Regions from separate parts of the Paenibacillus nanchangensis genome, predicted to be linked through region 1. Evidence: a T-box and tRNA genes for the amino acid it is inferred to sense, from the RefSeq annotation. Region 1 holds a T-box; the other holds one or more tRNA genes.
What was found. A T-box is a leader RNA that pairs with one kind of tRNA and senses whether it is charged. The one in region 1 lies ahead of ACE6ED_RS27935 (valine--tRNA ligase), so its partner is inferred to be a tRNA-Val.
Positions count from the first base shown of each region.

Region 2: it encodes a tRNA-Val, which carries the amino acid that the T-box ahead of ACE6ED_RS27935 (valine--tRNA ligase) is inferred to sense. The anticodon was not compared.

Region 1 covers NZ_JBHOFD010000055.1:26,513-34,571, forward strand. The annotation lists gene ACE6ED_RS27925 (GerAB/ArcD/ProY family transporter) at 1-420, opposite strand, end outside; gene ACE6ED_RS27930 (spore germination protein) at 446-2,077, opposite strand; T-box leader at 2,338-2,643, shown strand; gene ACE6ED_RS27935 (valine--tRNA ligase) at 2,772-5,405, shown strand; gene ACE6ED_RS27940 (bifunctional folylpolyglutamate synthase/dihydrofolate synthase) at 5,412-6,788, shown strand; gene murC (UDP-N-acetylmuramate--L-alanine ligase) at 6,796-8,059, shown strand, end outside.
Region 2 covers NZ_JBHOFD010000004.1:199,622-207,680, forward strand. The annotation lists gene ACE6ED_RS04520 (glycosyl hydrolase) at 1-263, opposite strand, end outside; gene ACE6ED_RS04525 (NTF2 fold immunity protein) at 415-900, opposite strand; gene ACE6ED_RS04530 (DUF3951 domain-containing protein) at 1,629-1,850, shown strand; tRNA gene ACE6ED_RS04535 (tRNA-Val) at 2,358-2,429, opposite strand; gene ACE6ED_RS04540 (FAD-dependent oxidoreductase) at 2,599-4,023, shown strand; gene ACE6ED_RS04545 (GDSL-type esterase/lipase family protein) at 4,120-6,648, opposite strand; gene ACE6ED_RS04550 (pectinesterase family protein) at 6,690-8,059, opposite strand, start outside.

The DNA.
Region 1 (8,059 bases):
GCCGCCCCAGACAAGATAGGCTCCCGCCCAGATAAAAGGCAGCACAACAGCCCAGACCGGTGTCCGTTCCAGCAGAAAATACAGCGTGACCTCGGCTACCGAGCGGATTTCGAAACCTGCGATAACGATGAAGTAAAGGACCAGCGGCAGGCAAATCAGCTTGCCTGGGATGTTCCCGATGATTTTGCCGGAGAACTGGAAAATCGTCTGCCCGGGGAACTGCTGGCATAGCTTGACCATCAGCAGGACGACCAGCATAATGACCCCTCCGCCCAGCAGAATGGTAAGCCAGGAATCCGGTGTTTTCACCGCCTGCGTCACGCTGCGCGGCATGGTCAGCACACCGGCGCCGAGAATGGTATTTGTAAGGAATACGGCGGCTTGGGAAGCCGTGATTTTGTCATCGGTACGAGTGAACAAGGTGGACCCTCCTTTCGGAACTGCGTTACCGTTTCCGTTTGGTGTTCTGCGTCTTCAGCATAAGCGGTCTCCGCTTCATCAAGGAAAGAGGGGCTCGGACAAAAAGGTCCTTCCAGTCCCGTATCCGAAACGGCGATACCGGGGTCAGATATGGGACGCCGAAGCTCTTGAGTTTGGTCAAATGGCTGCACAGCAGCAGGAAAAACAAAATGGTGCCAAACATGCCGAGAAACGCCGCAAACAGCATTCCGACAAAACGCAGCAGCCGGAGCGTGATTCCCGCGCTATAGGTTGGAATCGAAAAGGAGGATATCGCCGTAACGGCGATCACAATCACGAGGAACGGGCTGACGATGCCCGCTTGAACGGCTGCGTCCCCGATGATCAGACCGCCGACGATGCCCATCGCCGGACCGATCGGTTTGGGGAGCCGGATCCCGGCCTCCCGCAATACCTCGATGGATACCTCCAGGATCAGGACTTCGATCAGCGGCGGAAACGGAACCCCCTGCCGTGTTTCGATAATCGACAGGGCCAGCTCAGTCGGGATGAGGCCCGGGTGAAACGAGATAAATGAAATGTAGAGCGATGGAGCCATCAGCGCCAGAAAGGCGGCGGCAAAGCGCAGCGTCCGCAGCAGGGAGCTTGGCAGCCAGCGTTCATAGTAATCTTCCGGCGACTGCAGCAGCATACTGAAGGTAGCCGGGACGATCAAAGCAAACGGCGATCCGTCCAGCAAAATGCCGATCCGCCCTTCCATCATGGCATTGATGACCCGGTCGGGACGTTCGGTATTTTGTACCTGCTGAAAGGGGCTTAAGTAGTTGTCTTCAATCAGCTGCTCCACATAACCTGAGTCGGCCATAAAATCCATATCCATCTGGCTGATCCGCTCCTCCACTTCCTTCAGCAGGTCCGGATTCACGATGTCTTTCATATACGCAAGCGCCAGGTCTTTCTGTAATTCGGAGCCGACACGGTAGCTTTTGATCACCATCTGATCGCAGAAACCCTGGCGGCGAAGCAATGAAGTGTTTTCGCTCAGTACCTCGGAGAAGCCTAGGCGCGGGCCGCGCAGCAGCGCTTCGGAGACGGGCTCCGTGATCGAGCGGCTTTGCCCGCTCGGCAGTTCGATCAGCAGACCGCCCGCGAGTCCTTCGACCAGCAGACCGGCATGGCCAAACAGCACTGACCGGTTAAAATCGTCCAGATTCTGAGCTTCCTTTAAGTTTCTGAAAGGGAGGGCTGGACCGGCTTTTTCCTTGGAGTCCAGATTTTCGGCGGTGGCTTCAAACATAAGAAATTCCATGATCTTCAGGTTCAGCATCCGGTCATTCTGCATACCGTCAATATAAAACAGGGAAGCATTCGCATTCAGCCGCTGCATCACGAATTCCCGGCAGTGGAAATCATCGCTTTCGCCGATTACTTCCCGGATGGTGCGCAAATCGTCGTTATAATTGCCGCTAAAAGGCCGAGGCGGACGTTGTTTCGATTGCTCTGTTTTGGAGGTGCTGCCGCTGTCCCGGTTTTTTCTCTGACCTACGAAGGTGTACATCCTTTTGTACATGCTGCAGGCTGCGACAGGGATCAGAAATGCAAGGAAAGCCTGCCCGAACACGCCCCAGTCCGGAATATAAGATAGGATGAGCGACATGGATCATAACCCTCCCCGCACTGAAATGAGATGTCATTCGTATTTAAGAGCGTTCCAAATTTTACAGCGTTTTAGTCAGATCCTCTGAAAGTCTTGCAGCTTTCCAAAGCCTCGTTATGCCTGAAAGGCTTCATCCAAGCCTTGAACGAAAGGGGAAAACAGCTTGCCAGCGTGCAAAAACGACACCGTCCGCCCTTTTCCCGGCTTCTTGGTTGACTACCGTGAGGCGAAAAAGGTATTATGGTATCAGCAATATTCCAGCAAAGACTGGGAACGGGAAGAGTAGACGGTTAGCCCTTACAGAGAGCGGAACGGATCAGCTGGAAGATTCCGCAGGAAGCGCCGGTCGAAGTCGCCCGGGAGTCGCTTGTTTGATACGTGCCACGGCGCGGGTTCATCCTGCGGACAGGGACGGGCAGAACAGGCCGGATCGCAGCCGTTATCTGCATGAGTGTCGCACTTGGCACCAGCCTCCGGAAGCACCGGACGGCCATTGGCGGGATTAACCCGTTTGTGCTGTGCGAAACAAAGGTGGTACCGCGAAAGAATGACCTTTCGTCCTTTGAGGACGGAGGTCTTTTTTGTTTTTACCGCAAATTACAAAATCACGTACATGGAGGCCAAGGTTATGACGGAAGCACACGACAATTCGATCGGGCAGACCGCCGAAGACACCGCATCAGGCGGGGCGGGCATGCCGACAACGTACGATCCGAAAGCGGCGGAGAATAAATGGTACGCTTATTGGGTCGAAAAGGAATTTTTTAAAGCGGGACAGCGGCCGGACGCGAAGCCGTTCAGCATCGTGATTCCGCCTCCCAACGTAACGGGAATGCTGCATATCGGCCACGCGCTGGATTTGACGCTGCAGGATATTTTGACGCGGACCAAGCGGATGCAGGGGTATGACGCGCTTTGGCTGCCGGGCATGGACCATGCGGGGATCGCGACGCAGACCAAAGTAGAGCAGAAGCTGCGCGAGCAAGGCGTGTCCCGCTACGATCTCGGACGGGAGAAATTCCTGGAGAAGGTGTGGGAATGGAAAGAGCAGTATGCGGGCACGATCCGCGAGCAGTGGGGCAAAATAGGCCTGTCGCTTGATTATTCCCGCGAACGCTTTACGCTGGATAATGGCCTGTCCCAAGCGGTTCGCGAGGTGTTTGTTAAGCTGTATGAGAAAGGCTTGATTTACCGGGGCAAACGCATCATCAACTGGGACCCGGCCGCACGTACGGCGCTGTCCGACATCGAGGTGGAGTACAAGGAAGTAAACGGCCACCTGTACCATCTGCGTTATCCGCTAAAAGACGGCAGCGGCTTCATCACCGTCGCCACGACACGGCCGGAGACGATGCTTGGCGATACGGCGGTGGCGGTGCATCCGGAAGATGAACGCTATAAGGATATGATCGGCAAAACGCTGGTGCTGCCGGTGATCGGCCGCGAGATTCCCGTTATCGCCGACGAGTATGTGGATAAGGAATTCGGCAGCGGCGCTGTCAAGATTACGCCTGCGCATGATCCCAACGACTTTGAAGTTGGCCAGCGGCATGACCTGGCGCAGATTACGGTGATGGACGAAAGCGGAACGATGAACGAGCAGGCGGGACCGTACCAAGGCTTGGACCGCAGCGAATGCCGCAAGCGGATCACCGAGGACCTCAAGGAACAAGGGGTGCTGATTGCGGTAGAAGACCATGTGTATCAGGTTGGACACAGCGAGCGTTCCGGCGCCGTTATCGAGCCTTACCTGTCCACACAGTGGTTCGTAAAGATGAAACCGCTGGCTGAAGCCGCCATTAAGGCCCAGAAATCGGGCGAAGGCGTCCGGTTTGTGCCGGACCGTTTTGAAAAAATCTACCTGCACTGGATCGAAAACATCCGCGACTGGTGTATCTCCCGCCAGCTGTGGTGGGGCCACCGGATTCCAGCCTGGTATTCCGAGTCCACCGGCGAAATGGTTGTCGCCCGCGATCTGGAAGAAGCCAAGCGGATCAGCGGCCTGGAAGATTTGACGCAGGACGAAGACGTGCTGGATACCTGGTTCAGCTCGGGGCTGTGGCCGTTCTCGACAATGGGCTGGCCGGAGCAGACCGCCGATTTGGAGCGGTATTATCCGAACAGCGTTCTGGTTACCGGGTTTGACATCATCCCATTCTGGGTGTCAAGAATGATCTTTATCGGCATTGAATTCACCGGCGGAATTCCGTTTAATGACGCGCTTATTCACGGCTTGGTCCGCGATGCGAACGGACAAAAAATGTCCAAATCGCTTGGCAACGGCGTCGATCCGCTTGAGGTCATCGAAAAGTACGGCGCGGATGCGATGCGCTATATGCTGTCTACCGGCAGCACGGCGGGGCAGGACCTGCGTTTCCGCTGGGAGCGCGTGGAGCAGGCGCGGAATTTTGCGAACAAGATCTGGAACGCGTCGCGTTTTGCGCTGATGAACCTGGAGGGTGTAACATACGAATCCATCGACATCACCGGCGAGCTCAGCACGGCCGACCGCTGGATCCTGCACCGGCTGAACGAAACTTCCCGGGAGATCACGCGTCTAATAGATGCGTATGAGTTCGGGGAAACCGGACGGCAGCTGTACAACTTCATTTGGGACGATCTGTGCGACTGGTACATCGAGTTCTCCAAACTGACTTTGTACGGCGAAGACGCCGCGGCCAAACGCAAAACCCAATCCGTGCTCGCTTACGTGCTGGACCGGACGCTGCGCCTGATCCATCCGTTTATGCCTTTTATCTCGGAGGAGATTTGGCAGCATCTGCCGCATGATGGCGAGACGATTACGCTGGCAGCCTGGCCGGAATACGATCCGGCGCTGGAGAATCCGGAAGCGGTGGCCGAGATGACGCTGCTGATGGATATGATCCGTGCCGTGCGGAATATCCGCGCTGAGGTAGGCGCGCCAATGAGCCGGAAGGTAGAGCTGATTGTAAAAGCGGGCAGCGGGGAATCGCTTGCGATTGTCGAGCGCAATGAGAGCTACATCAGCCGCTTCTGCAACACGTCCTCCTTCGCCGCCGGCCTTGAGCCGGAAATGCCGGAGAAGGCGATGTCGGCCGTAGTGACCGGCGCGGAGCTGTTCCTGCCGCTGGCCGGACTGATCGATATAGCCCAGGAAATCGCCCGGCTTGAAAAAGAAGCGCAGACGCTGAGCGCCGAAGTTGAGCGTGTCGACAAAAAGCTCGGCAATCCGGGTTTCATTGCCAAGGCTCCGGCCAAAGTCATCGAAGAGGAGCGGGCCAAGCAGGCGGATTATTCCGCCAAACGGGAAAAAGTGCTGGCACGCATCGCGGAACTGAAAGGATAAACGTCTATGAACGAATGGAACGGGGCCGGGCCAACCGCCCCTTTACACACATACGCGGAAGCCGTTGACTGGATCAACGGTCTCCTTCCGTTTGGGATCCGCCCGGGCCTGGACCGGATCGAAGCGCTGGTAGACAAGCTCGGGCATCCCGAGCGGCGCCTCAAGTTCATCCATGTGGCGGGTACGAACGGTAAAGGTTCAACCTGCGCGTTCCTGACAAGTGTGCTCCGGGAATGCGGGTATTCGGTCGGCACCTTCACCTCGCCTTATATCACGAAATTCACCAACCGGTTCCAATATAACGGCGAAGATATTCCGGAGGAAGTGCTGCTCCGGCTCGCCAACCGGCTGCATCCGCTTGTGGCGGAAATCGCCTTGACCGAGCTTGGCTCGCCAACGATGTTCGAAGTTTCGACGGCGCTGGCCATCCTTTATTACGCCGAGGTTTGTTACCCCGATGTGGTCGTATGGGAGACCGGGCTGGGGGGAAGGCTGGATGTAACCAATATCGTGACGCCGATTTTGTCGCTTATTACCAATGTCGGCTACGATCATACCGATGTGCTTGGCGACACCCTGGAGCAGATTGCCACGGAAAAAGCAGGCATTATCAAACCCGGCGTTCCCGCCGTCTCGCTTGTCTCCCAGCCGGAGGCGGTCGCGGCGCTGCGGTCGCGGGCCGAGACTTGCAAATCCACGCTGTATCTCGCCGGCGAGACGTTCTCTTACACGATTACCGGCAAAGAAAACGGAGATCAGCGGTTCCTGTTCCAAGGCCCGTTCCGCGAGCTGGAAGTCGGCATTTCGATGAACGGGGAACACCAATGCGCCAATGCCGCCGGCGCTATGATGGCGCTGGAGGTCCTTCGCCAGTACATGGCGTTTCAGCTGGATGACGAGGATCTGCTCCGCGGCTTCAGCAAAGCGTTTTGGGCGGGACGGCTGGAGCGGGTAGGCGTGTCGCCGGCGGTCGTGCTGGACGGCGCGCACAATCCGGAGGGCGCGGAGACGCTTGCAAAAAGCCTCCCGCAGTACTATAAATACCGCAAACTGAATTTAATGATGGGCATGCTGGAAAATAAGCATCATGAGCCGTATTTGAAGCATATACTTCCTATAGTGGATACGCTTATCCTGACCGAACCGGATTTTCGCCGTAAGATGAATGCCGGAGACCTATTAGGGATTGTGGAGAAACTGCGCGGGAGCTATGCCAAACCGGATCTGCAAATCAAAGTGGAACAAGATTGGGGCAAAGCGCTGCAGCTTCTGAAATCGGTGACGGAAGAGGAAGACTTGGCGGTCGTGTCCGGCACGCTGTATTTGATTGCCGATGTGCGGGCGGCGCTTTTGATGCAACCCGATTCTGAAAAAGGCTGGTGACTGACTGTTGGATACGACCGAACGAGTTCATTTTATAGGCATCGGCGGATACGGGATGAGCGCAATTGCCCGGGTCATGCTGGAGATGGGATATACCGTCACGGGTTCGGATGTGGCGGCGCAGGAATTAACGGAGAAGCTGATCGCCAAAGGCGCAAAGGTTTATATCGGACATACGGCGGAGCAGGTAAAAGGAGCCGATCTCGTCGTGTATTCGACGGCGCTGTCCAAAGACAATGTGGAACGCGTTGAGGCGGAACGGCTGAACATTCCGATTCTGCACCGTTCGCAGATGCTTGCGCGTCTGCTGAATGAGCGTAAGGGCGTGGCCGTGGCGGGAGCCCACGGCAAAACGACGACCTCGTCCATGATCGCGCTTGTGATGGAAGACTGCGGCGCTGATCCGACGTATATTATCGGCGGAGAGATCATGAATGTAGGTACAAACGCCAAAGCGGGCAAAGGCGACGTGGTGGTGGCGGAAGCTGACGAAAGCGACGGCTCGTTCCTCCAGTACCATCCCTGGCTGGCGATCGTTACGAATATTGAAGCAGACCACCTGGAGAATTACGGCGGCGATTTCAACCGGCTGAAGGAAGCTTACGTGCAGTATATGAACCAGGTGCGCGAGGACGGTGCGGCAATCGTCTCCGCGGACGACGACAATATCGCCTCGCTGCTTCCTCGTGTGAAGAGCAGCGTGGTGACCTTCGGGATTGAGTCGAAGACGGCGGAGTATACGGCAACCAATATTGTGCTTGGCGACCGCCAGGTGTCGTTTACGATGAACCGCCGGGGCGAACCGCTCGGCACAATTGCGTTGTCCGTGCCGGGGCGGCATAACGTATACAATGCGATGGCGACCGTGATCGCGTGTCTGCGGGCAGGTCTGCCGTTTGAAGCGATCGCTGCCTCCATCGTGAAGTTCCATGGGGCCAAACGCCGGTTCCAGGTGCTCGGCGAGACGGACGGCATTCTTGTAATCGACGATTACGCGCACCATCCGACCGAAATTCAGGCGACGATCAGCGCTGCGAAGGCGACGGGCAAACGGATTATTGCGGTGTTCCAGCCGCAGCGGTATACCCGCACGTTTTTCCTGCTGGATGCGTTCAGCCGGGCGTTTGGCGAAGCGGATGAGGTAATCATTACCGACATCTATTCTCCGGCCGGCGAACAGCAGATCGAAGGCGTGACATCCGCCAAGCTGGTTGAGCTGATTGTACAGAACAGCAATCCCGGCGCGCGTTATTTGCCGTCCAAAGACGATG
Region 2 (8,059 bases), on a different contig from region 1:
ACTCCTTTAATTGCAGGATAAGCACCGGATAGTTGGCTTAGAGTATTAGTGAGTGCATCCGGAGCTTCAAGATAGTTATGCTGCCCGGTCAATAAAGCCCTGCCCTGCAGTTCATATAATTCCGTAAGCAGTTCCCTGGCTGCCGGAGAGGCATCCGGATTTACCGGAGTGGCCAACAGCTGACGGTAGCCGTTTTGCCAGGCACGGTCGGTAACGATTCTGGCTGCAGACTCAATCATTTCTCGAAGTCTCTTTACTTCCACAGCGCTCACCTCCATTTTTGATAGACTATGAAGGTGACAGGCATTTGGTTACCAATGTGGCAGAAAAGTGAATCGTTCGGGCGGGATAGATGGTTAACAATAAAAAAAGCCAGGGGTTCCCGGCCATATTTAAACATATAAATTTTGTTGTTTATCTGGTCCCATACAGCATGAGCAGCCTGCCGTTTTCTTTCGCGAGCGCAATATAAACGACACCGCCAAAGCATCCCGGAGGCAGTGTTCCTTCGATCATCCAGGCTTCCGCTACCGGATTGTAGCTGACGGCAAAAGGAGAATCCTCCAAAAACAAAGGATACCGCTCCGCCAGATAAGGAAAAATCGCCTGTGCCGCCGCATGTTCATCCGGAAGCTCGCCAAAAACGATATTATCCCCCGACCTGTCGCTCTCAATGAGCGTGTCCCGGCCGGCAAAATAAAGCTCATTTCTCCCAATGAGCTGCTCATCATCCACATCGCGTTCCACTAGCCCGTATTCAATGATCGTTGCCTGGCGATATTCCTTTGTTTTGCTTTTTTTCTTCCGTTTGACGTTTACCGTGATCCGATTGACTCTTAGCCGGTCCCGTTCCCGCTCCTGCTCTGCGGTTATTGCTTCCCAGGCCTTCATAAAATCCATTTCAAACCGCCTCCAAGGCGCACTTTAGTTAGTCAGCAATGCGACTATTTATAATGACTGAGTTTATTTTCATGGAAAAGGGACTTCAGAAGAATAACAGTACAGCTCTGATTCAAACAACAGGCCCTTCGCAGTTCTATGAATCCATGACGGTAGGGGAGTTCAGGAGCTTTGTCGGCTAAAAACAAGGTGATCGCGGGGGATTATAAAGGAAAGCTGGTCATGGCCAGCTTCGGATAAAGATAACATTGCAGATTATGAAGTGATGGTCGAAAGCCTAGAAAAAGCGCAACTGGCGCAGTTGGCCGCGGACTGGTTGGGGGATTTCTATTAGGCCCTGTCTGATCCAGAACTGCTTTTAAATTCATATCGTAACCCTAACTGAATGTACCCCTTCTAGTGGCAGAGGCAACACCTTGGTGTTCATTAATGTTCCTATTGGAGTACTTTTAGTAAAAAAGCAGTCTATACTTCCTGCTCAGAGTTACCAAATAATACAACCAATACTCCAATCTTCATCATAATAACAGCTAAGATTAGGATTGCTGTTGTTCCACTCATTTCCGTTTCACTTCCTTACAATCTTAATCTTATGTATGTATTATCTTGGCCGCAGCCAAACCGTTGAGTGCTAAGTTGTATATGTTGCACTTATTTTACTGAATCTTCTATGGTTTGTAAACGCAATATAAACCCATCATGATCCAAAATCAAAGGCGGTGTTAATGATGAACCTTATACAATTCACGTTGCTCGGAGTATTCGGAATTACTAGTCTCTTATTAGTAATCATAATTGCCAAGGTACTACTTACAAGAAAATTACCAAGCAATAATTACACTCCATTTGACTATGTCACGGCCCATTCTCTTGTTGAGTTTCATGATGAAAAAAAAGAGATAGAGGAAAAGGCGGACCATGGTGATGATAAGGATAAAAACATCATTTAGTTATCAAGCTGATCTTTTTTCTCAGATCCGTAATATGCTCCTTCCGTTGCCCGTCTCTTCTCATTTGTTATAAAAAACCAAATCGTTTATAATTTTAAATAAAAATTGAGGGTGAATTTATGGGTAAATATAGCCGCTACGACCGTTTAATGATCTACGCACTATTAGGCATAGCTGCTTTATTTGTAATCGGCGGCCTCTTGTTTTGGTATGTTATGCGTTTTGCTTCCTTAGCTCCATAAAATTACCTCAGCCCGGATCCCCTATATTACCTTGTTAATCTGCATTGTTATCATGGTTATACCCTCGAAATCAAACAACAGCAGATACTTTGCTCACATCACTAAAAGGCTTGATCGAGAAACTGAAAGAAAAGTTATTCAAATCTTCTCCCACAAAAAATCACGTTCCCAATCCGTCCCCAAAACCAAATAATCGAGGCCATTGACGGCTAAAATTTCTTTAGACAAAAAGAAAAAAGCCTTGATACACAAGGCTTTTCGCGTATAGGACGGATGGGGATCGAACCCATGACCCCTACCCTGTCAAGATAGTGCTCTCCCGCTGAGCTACCGTCCTGCAACGAAATTTATAATACCATAACATAGAGTGAACATGCAACACTTTTTCACAAAACTCCTTCAGTAAAGAGCAAACTAAATTTCATAGGAATTGGTTGGAAATTCGGATAATTTCAGCCGATAATAGGTATTGTAAGTAAATGACGGATAAGGAGCATTTAGACGGTATGAGTAAAGTGGCAAATCCCGCAAGATTACGCTGGATGATTGTTGTACTGGCGGCTGTATGGCTGCTGCATAATGTAGGCGTCCCCCCCGCTTCGGCATCGCCAGCAGCGGACAAGACATACGATGTCGTCGTCATCGGCAGCGAGATTCAAGGCATGCTGTTGGCAAAGGAAGCCAGAGCCGGAGGATTGGACGTTCTGGTGCTTGATCCCAGGCCCCATCCGGGCGGCGAATTGATTCAAGGCAAAATGTTCTTTCTGGACGATGTGAACGACAACTCCAAACGCAGTCTCGTACAAGGTGAAATCAGAACACTGATGAAAGGCTTCAAGAAAGGAAGCATTCGCAAAGATGCCGATTTCCAGAACTATTATAACAAAATCGCCAAAAACCTTCCTGTAAAAAGCGGAATTACAATTCAGTCGGTGCAGCAGAAGAAGCAAACTGACGGGTATACAGTCGGCTCTCTAACCTATCGGGATCGCAGCGGGGCTGTTTATACGGTCAGATCCAGGTACTGGGTTGAAAACACGGATTTTGCGGCGCTGTCATCCAAATTGAAGGTTAAACGGATTCCTGGCATGGAAAGTTTGAATCAAGGCAAGAAACCGGACTATATGGCCGCAACCTATATGGTTAAGGTGAAAAATGTGAACTGGAAGTTGCTGCATCAAGCTATTCTGGACGACTATCCCCTTACGCATGTAAGGAAAAAATATGGCCCGAATACGTATGTGGACTGGCATTTCGCCACCGGATTCAGCAATCTGACGAACAAGTATCAGCCGAGCAGTTCAAGGCTTAAGCTCCGCGGATTAAACGCGGTCGACCAAAAAGACGGTGAGGTAATCATTAACGGTCTGCTTGTATACGATGTCGATCCCTCGAACCCGGCTTCGGTAGCCTCAGCCATGAAAACGGCACAAGCAGAAGCCCCGGCCATCGTCCAGTTCCTGCGAAAGAACATTCCAGGGTTCTCCAAAGCTGCGCTGAACGGATACCCCGAGTATTTGTACATCCGGGATTACAACCGCTATGAGACCGAGCATGTGCTGAACTACTCGGATGTGAAGGGAGAGCGGATGTTTTGGGACAACGTAAGCATCGGCGGTTATTCCGTCGATCTGCAAGGAACCCGTACAATTCCTACAGGCATCGGCTACGGCAAACCGGATCGTTACGGCATTCCGCTCCGCTCATTCCGGCTTCGTTCTTACAATAACGTGCTCCTTGCAGGCAAAAACATCGGAGCCGACATCAAAGCTTACGGCAGTGCACGCATCATGCCGACGACGGCGCTTGCGGCGCAGACGATGGGGATTATTTTGGCGCGTGAGCAAACGCCGCTGGACCGGCTCACCCGTGCTGATTTCGTTCGCATCCACCGGTATTTGAAGGCCGAGTACGGAATTGACGTAAGGTAAATGACGGTGGAGCACGGATGGCGTAAGGTAAAAGAATGACACACAAAAACGCGGCGCAGAACTATTCTGCACCGCGTTTTAAATTGCCGTCACTGCTTAATGTGCCGCCGGTTCCCCCAGCACAGACACATCGTTTTCCATGCTTGGAGATTGGAACAGCACCCACATAAAATACAGCGCTTTGGCTGCCTTGGCCCGGGTCACGATCCCTTTGGGTTCAAGTTCGGTACCGCCGCGGATTTTGCCCCGGACGATGCCTTTTTCCGAACGGATCAACCCCAAATCGTAAGCGCCTTTCACCTTATCAAACAGCTTTTGGTCAATGGCCTGCGTATCCGTCAGCTGCTGAAAAGAAACAATCGGGTAATACATCACGCCTCTAGCGGCCGGATCCAGATCAGGATCATACTCCGGACTGCCGGGAACCGCAGTGGTTTTGTTATAATCCGTCATGTATTTTGGCAGCGCTGTAAACTTGGCATGATACGCGTCGTACAGGATGGCTCCCATCGTCTCCCGGTTCAGTTTATCCCCCGTGTAACCTGTAAATACCGTAGGATCAAGTTCCATCAGCCCGCTCAACGCTCCGGTGAACCCGCCTACCGTCATCGGTTGCTCCGGATTAAAATTACCAGCCTCATCCGTCTCCATTACCCCGAGCTGAATCAGCTTTTCGATCTGGTTCCGGTAATAGGCGCCTTTGCCCGCCGTGGTGTCTTTCGCTATTTCCGGGAAAACAACTGTCCAATCTTGTCCGGCTAGTGCCGCTTTGACCTCCGGCTTAAAAAGATCCGCCAGCGCGGCACCAACAGCATCGCCCTCCGCCGCACGGTCAGCCAATTCGCTGACAACCATTCGCGCCAGCTGCTTGGCAAGCGCCTCCTTGAAATGGGTTCCATCCACTTTTTGCGAAGGATGTCCGTTGGCGTAGCTGCCATCGTTTGTTTTTCCCGGCGTCTCGCCAGCTTCGATCGACATAAAAAGTGCAGTAGTCGCTTCTACGCCAATTTCGTTATAATACTTTACACTCTGCGCGTTGAGATCCAGCACCGTCACGCCCAGCTCCGCGCCCGCCTGCCGCATCAACGAAGGAAACTTCCGGTTTGTAAAAGAATCCTTGTATTCGTACCCGGGCGCAGCATCACCTTTGACCCGGGACACCGGCGTAACAAGCACCGGAATCATGCCGCGCGAGCGGACGGCAGGAATGTAAAGGTCGCGGATGTAGGCTGCATACATTTCTTCCGTCGCCCCTCTGGCGAACCGCCGGTTTTCGTCGGCGCTTTCGTCGTTGTGGCCAAATTGGATCAGCACATAGTCCCCCGCGCTTCCGGTCAAGAGCACGTCGTTCAGCCGCCCTTCCGTATACGCATTTTTAAAAGAACGGCCGCCCATCGAGTAATTCACCACATCCACCTTACCCGGATCAAAAAAACGGTCGAACACCTGGCCCCATCCGCTCATCGGCGCTTCCTCAAACAGATAGGACTTCACTGTGGAGTCTCCTAACACAAACAGTTTGGGAAGGGCGTTGTCAGCCCGCTCTTTAACCGGGACCGGGGTCAGCACAATCTCCGATACACCAACCGGGGTGTTGATCCGGTTCGGTTCAATTTCAATATCGATAAAATCCCGGCCGTTCACATACCGGTAGCTCCATTCGCGCCCCTGTGCCTGCATGACGTTCCGGACCGGCACCAGCTGCGCGGCATCCCAGTAACCGCCCTTCAGCAGCCTGCTGGTCTGCATGCCGGAGATGGAAACCGTCGTCTCCCCTGCGCCGGAAGTGGTTTTGACATAGACGTCATAGGCGCCCGGCGGCGCCTTTACCCGGAAGGCCATCCCGTAATGGTTGTAGTTATCCTTTTCATACCCCGGCTCGGCAGCAAACGCCGACTCCTGAATCACAAAACCTTCGCTTTCTGCAGTTATCCCGGACGTATGCACCTGCCTTGGCGGCATTGCCGAGGTTTCAGCCACAAATCCGTATTCCGACGACGCCTGAAACAGCGGAACGCCAGACGCAGAATCAAATTTTACATGGATGAAGCCTTCTTTATGCGTTTTGGCAAAATTGAATTTGTACGTCCCGTCCGTCTCGCCGCCCGGCTGTCCGGTACCGAGAAGATAAGCAGAGACCAGCATCAGGTCCTGTTTATCGATCGTCCCGTCCCTATTGACATCGCCCCGCTTGGCGGTGTCCCAGGCTACCGATCCTTCAGACTTTCCATAATAAAAAGCGGTAATCCCCAAGTCCCCGACTCCGACTATGCCGTCCTGATTAACGTCTTCTCGTAAGTCTTCCAGACTGACGGACCTGTCGGCTAAATCGGCCTGGTTCTGTTCCGAATTCTTGGCTGGCGTTGACTCCAACTCGGCCGTTATCCCATCTGGCTCACCGCTTGGCCCGTAAACCGCCGCACTAACCGCGGCCCGCGTCTCACTGGGGTGGCTGGCTGTTTTGTCGTGCAGGTAATTCGCCGTCACTTGCGAAACTTCCGCCGGTTTCATCACTTCTCCTGTTCCCGCGGCATACATCGCCTTCACCGATCCGCCTAGAGGGGACAGCAGCGTCCCCATCATCAGCAGAATCAAGGCCAAAGATCCTTTTGTTCGAACCGTCAAGCAGCTTCCTCCTGTCCGGTTGGCTTTACAGCAGGTTCAAGTTACTCCAAATTGAACAACCGGTTAATAATCACCGCAGCCTGGGCGCGGGTAGCCAGACCTTTGGGGCTGAACCGGCCTTTGCCGACGCCCTCGATGATGCCGCCAGCCTGCATGGCCGCAACTGCTTCCGCCGCATAAGCGGAAATTTGCGATTGGTCCGCAAACCGTGTGCCCGAACCGGTTGACGGCAGCTCAAGCTTCAGATATGCCGCAGCCCGGTAGGCCATAACCGCCATTTCTTCTCTCGTAATTTCATCGTTTACGCCAAACCTGCCGTCCGGTTTGCCTTGAATCAGCCCAAGCTGCTGGGCGGCGGCGGCCGAAGAGAAATACCAGGCGCCCGGTTTTACGTCGGTAAAGGTGCTGACCGCCGTTTCATCCGACAGTTCCAGCGCCTGCATCAGCATTTTGAGGAACTGGGCGCGGGTGACCTTGGTATCGGGTGCAAAGCTGCCGCCGCCTGTCCCGTCAATCACCGACCGGGCAGCCAACGCTTCAATGCTGTCCTTCGCCCAGCCAACCCGGCTGATGTCATTGAAGCTTACCGAAGCCAAGCCCGCGGCGTACAAGCTGAACTGCACCGGCCGGAACCTTACGCTACTGGATGCAGCATCATATCTGCCGTTTGGCACAACCTGTGCGTTTCCTTGATTGTCAATACGGTACACAACAACTTGATGTGCACGTGCCCCAAGATTGCCGGGATAAGCAAATTCCACGCGGACTCCACGTCCAAACCGGTCAACCGCTGTTCCATCCACATTGAATTCAAAATCATAAACAGTGCTCGTGCCGATCTTCTCCCGTGTAGATGCGGGCAGCTTCCCGCCGTCGACAGTTTCGGCCGATAACGTCACTGTTCTGCTTTCAGAGCCAATCGCACGCTCCAGCAGATCCATATCAACGGTGATCTTGGCCAGACCCAGATGGAGTTCGAGCGTTTGCAGACCGTCAGCCGCCTCTTTCAGCTGCCGGGCCGGCAGATTCACGGCAACCCGCTTGGCACCGGATGCGGGAACGATGCTGATTTGAAGTTTGTTCCCTGCCGCAGCCTTGATGGCCTGCTGGAGTTGATCGGCGCTTAAATTCACTACCGCCGCTCCCTGGCTGTTCACCTCAGCCTTGATCGTACCCGCTGGATCAGCGGCCGGTGCCTTTGGTCCGGACGTTCCAGGGCTGCTGCCGGGCACGGATGGACTGCCGCTTCCCGATCCCGGCGGCTTCGCCTCCGCTGTATAAATCGTCACCTGCAAACTTCCGCTTATCCCTGAACCGTCGTTTGCCGTTGCTGTTACCGTCACGCTGCCCGGTGACTTGGCGGTAAGAAGGCCGGTTGGGCTGATCACAGCCCGCTCGGAAGCCAAGCCGT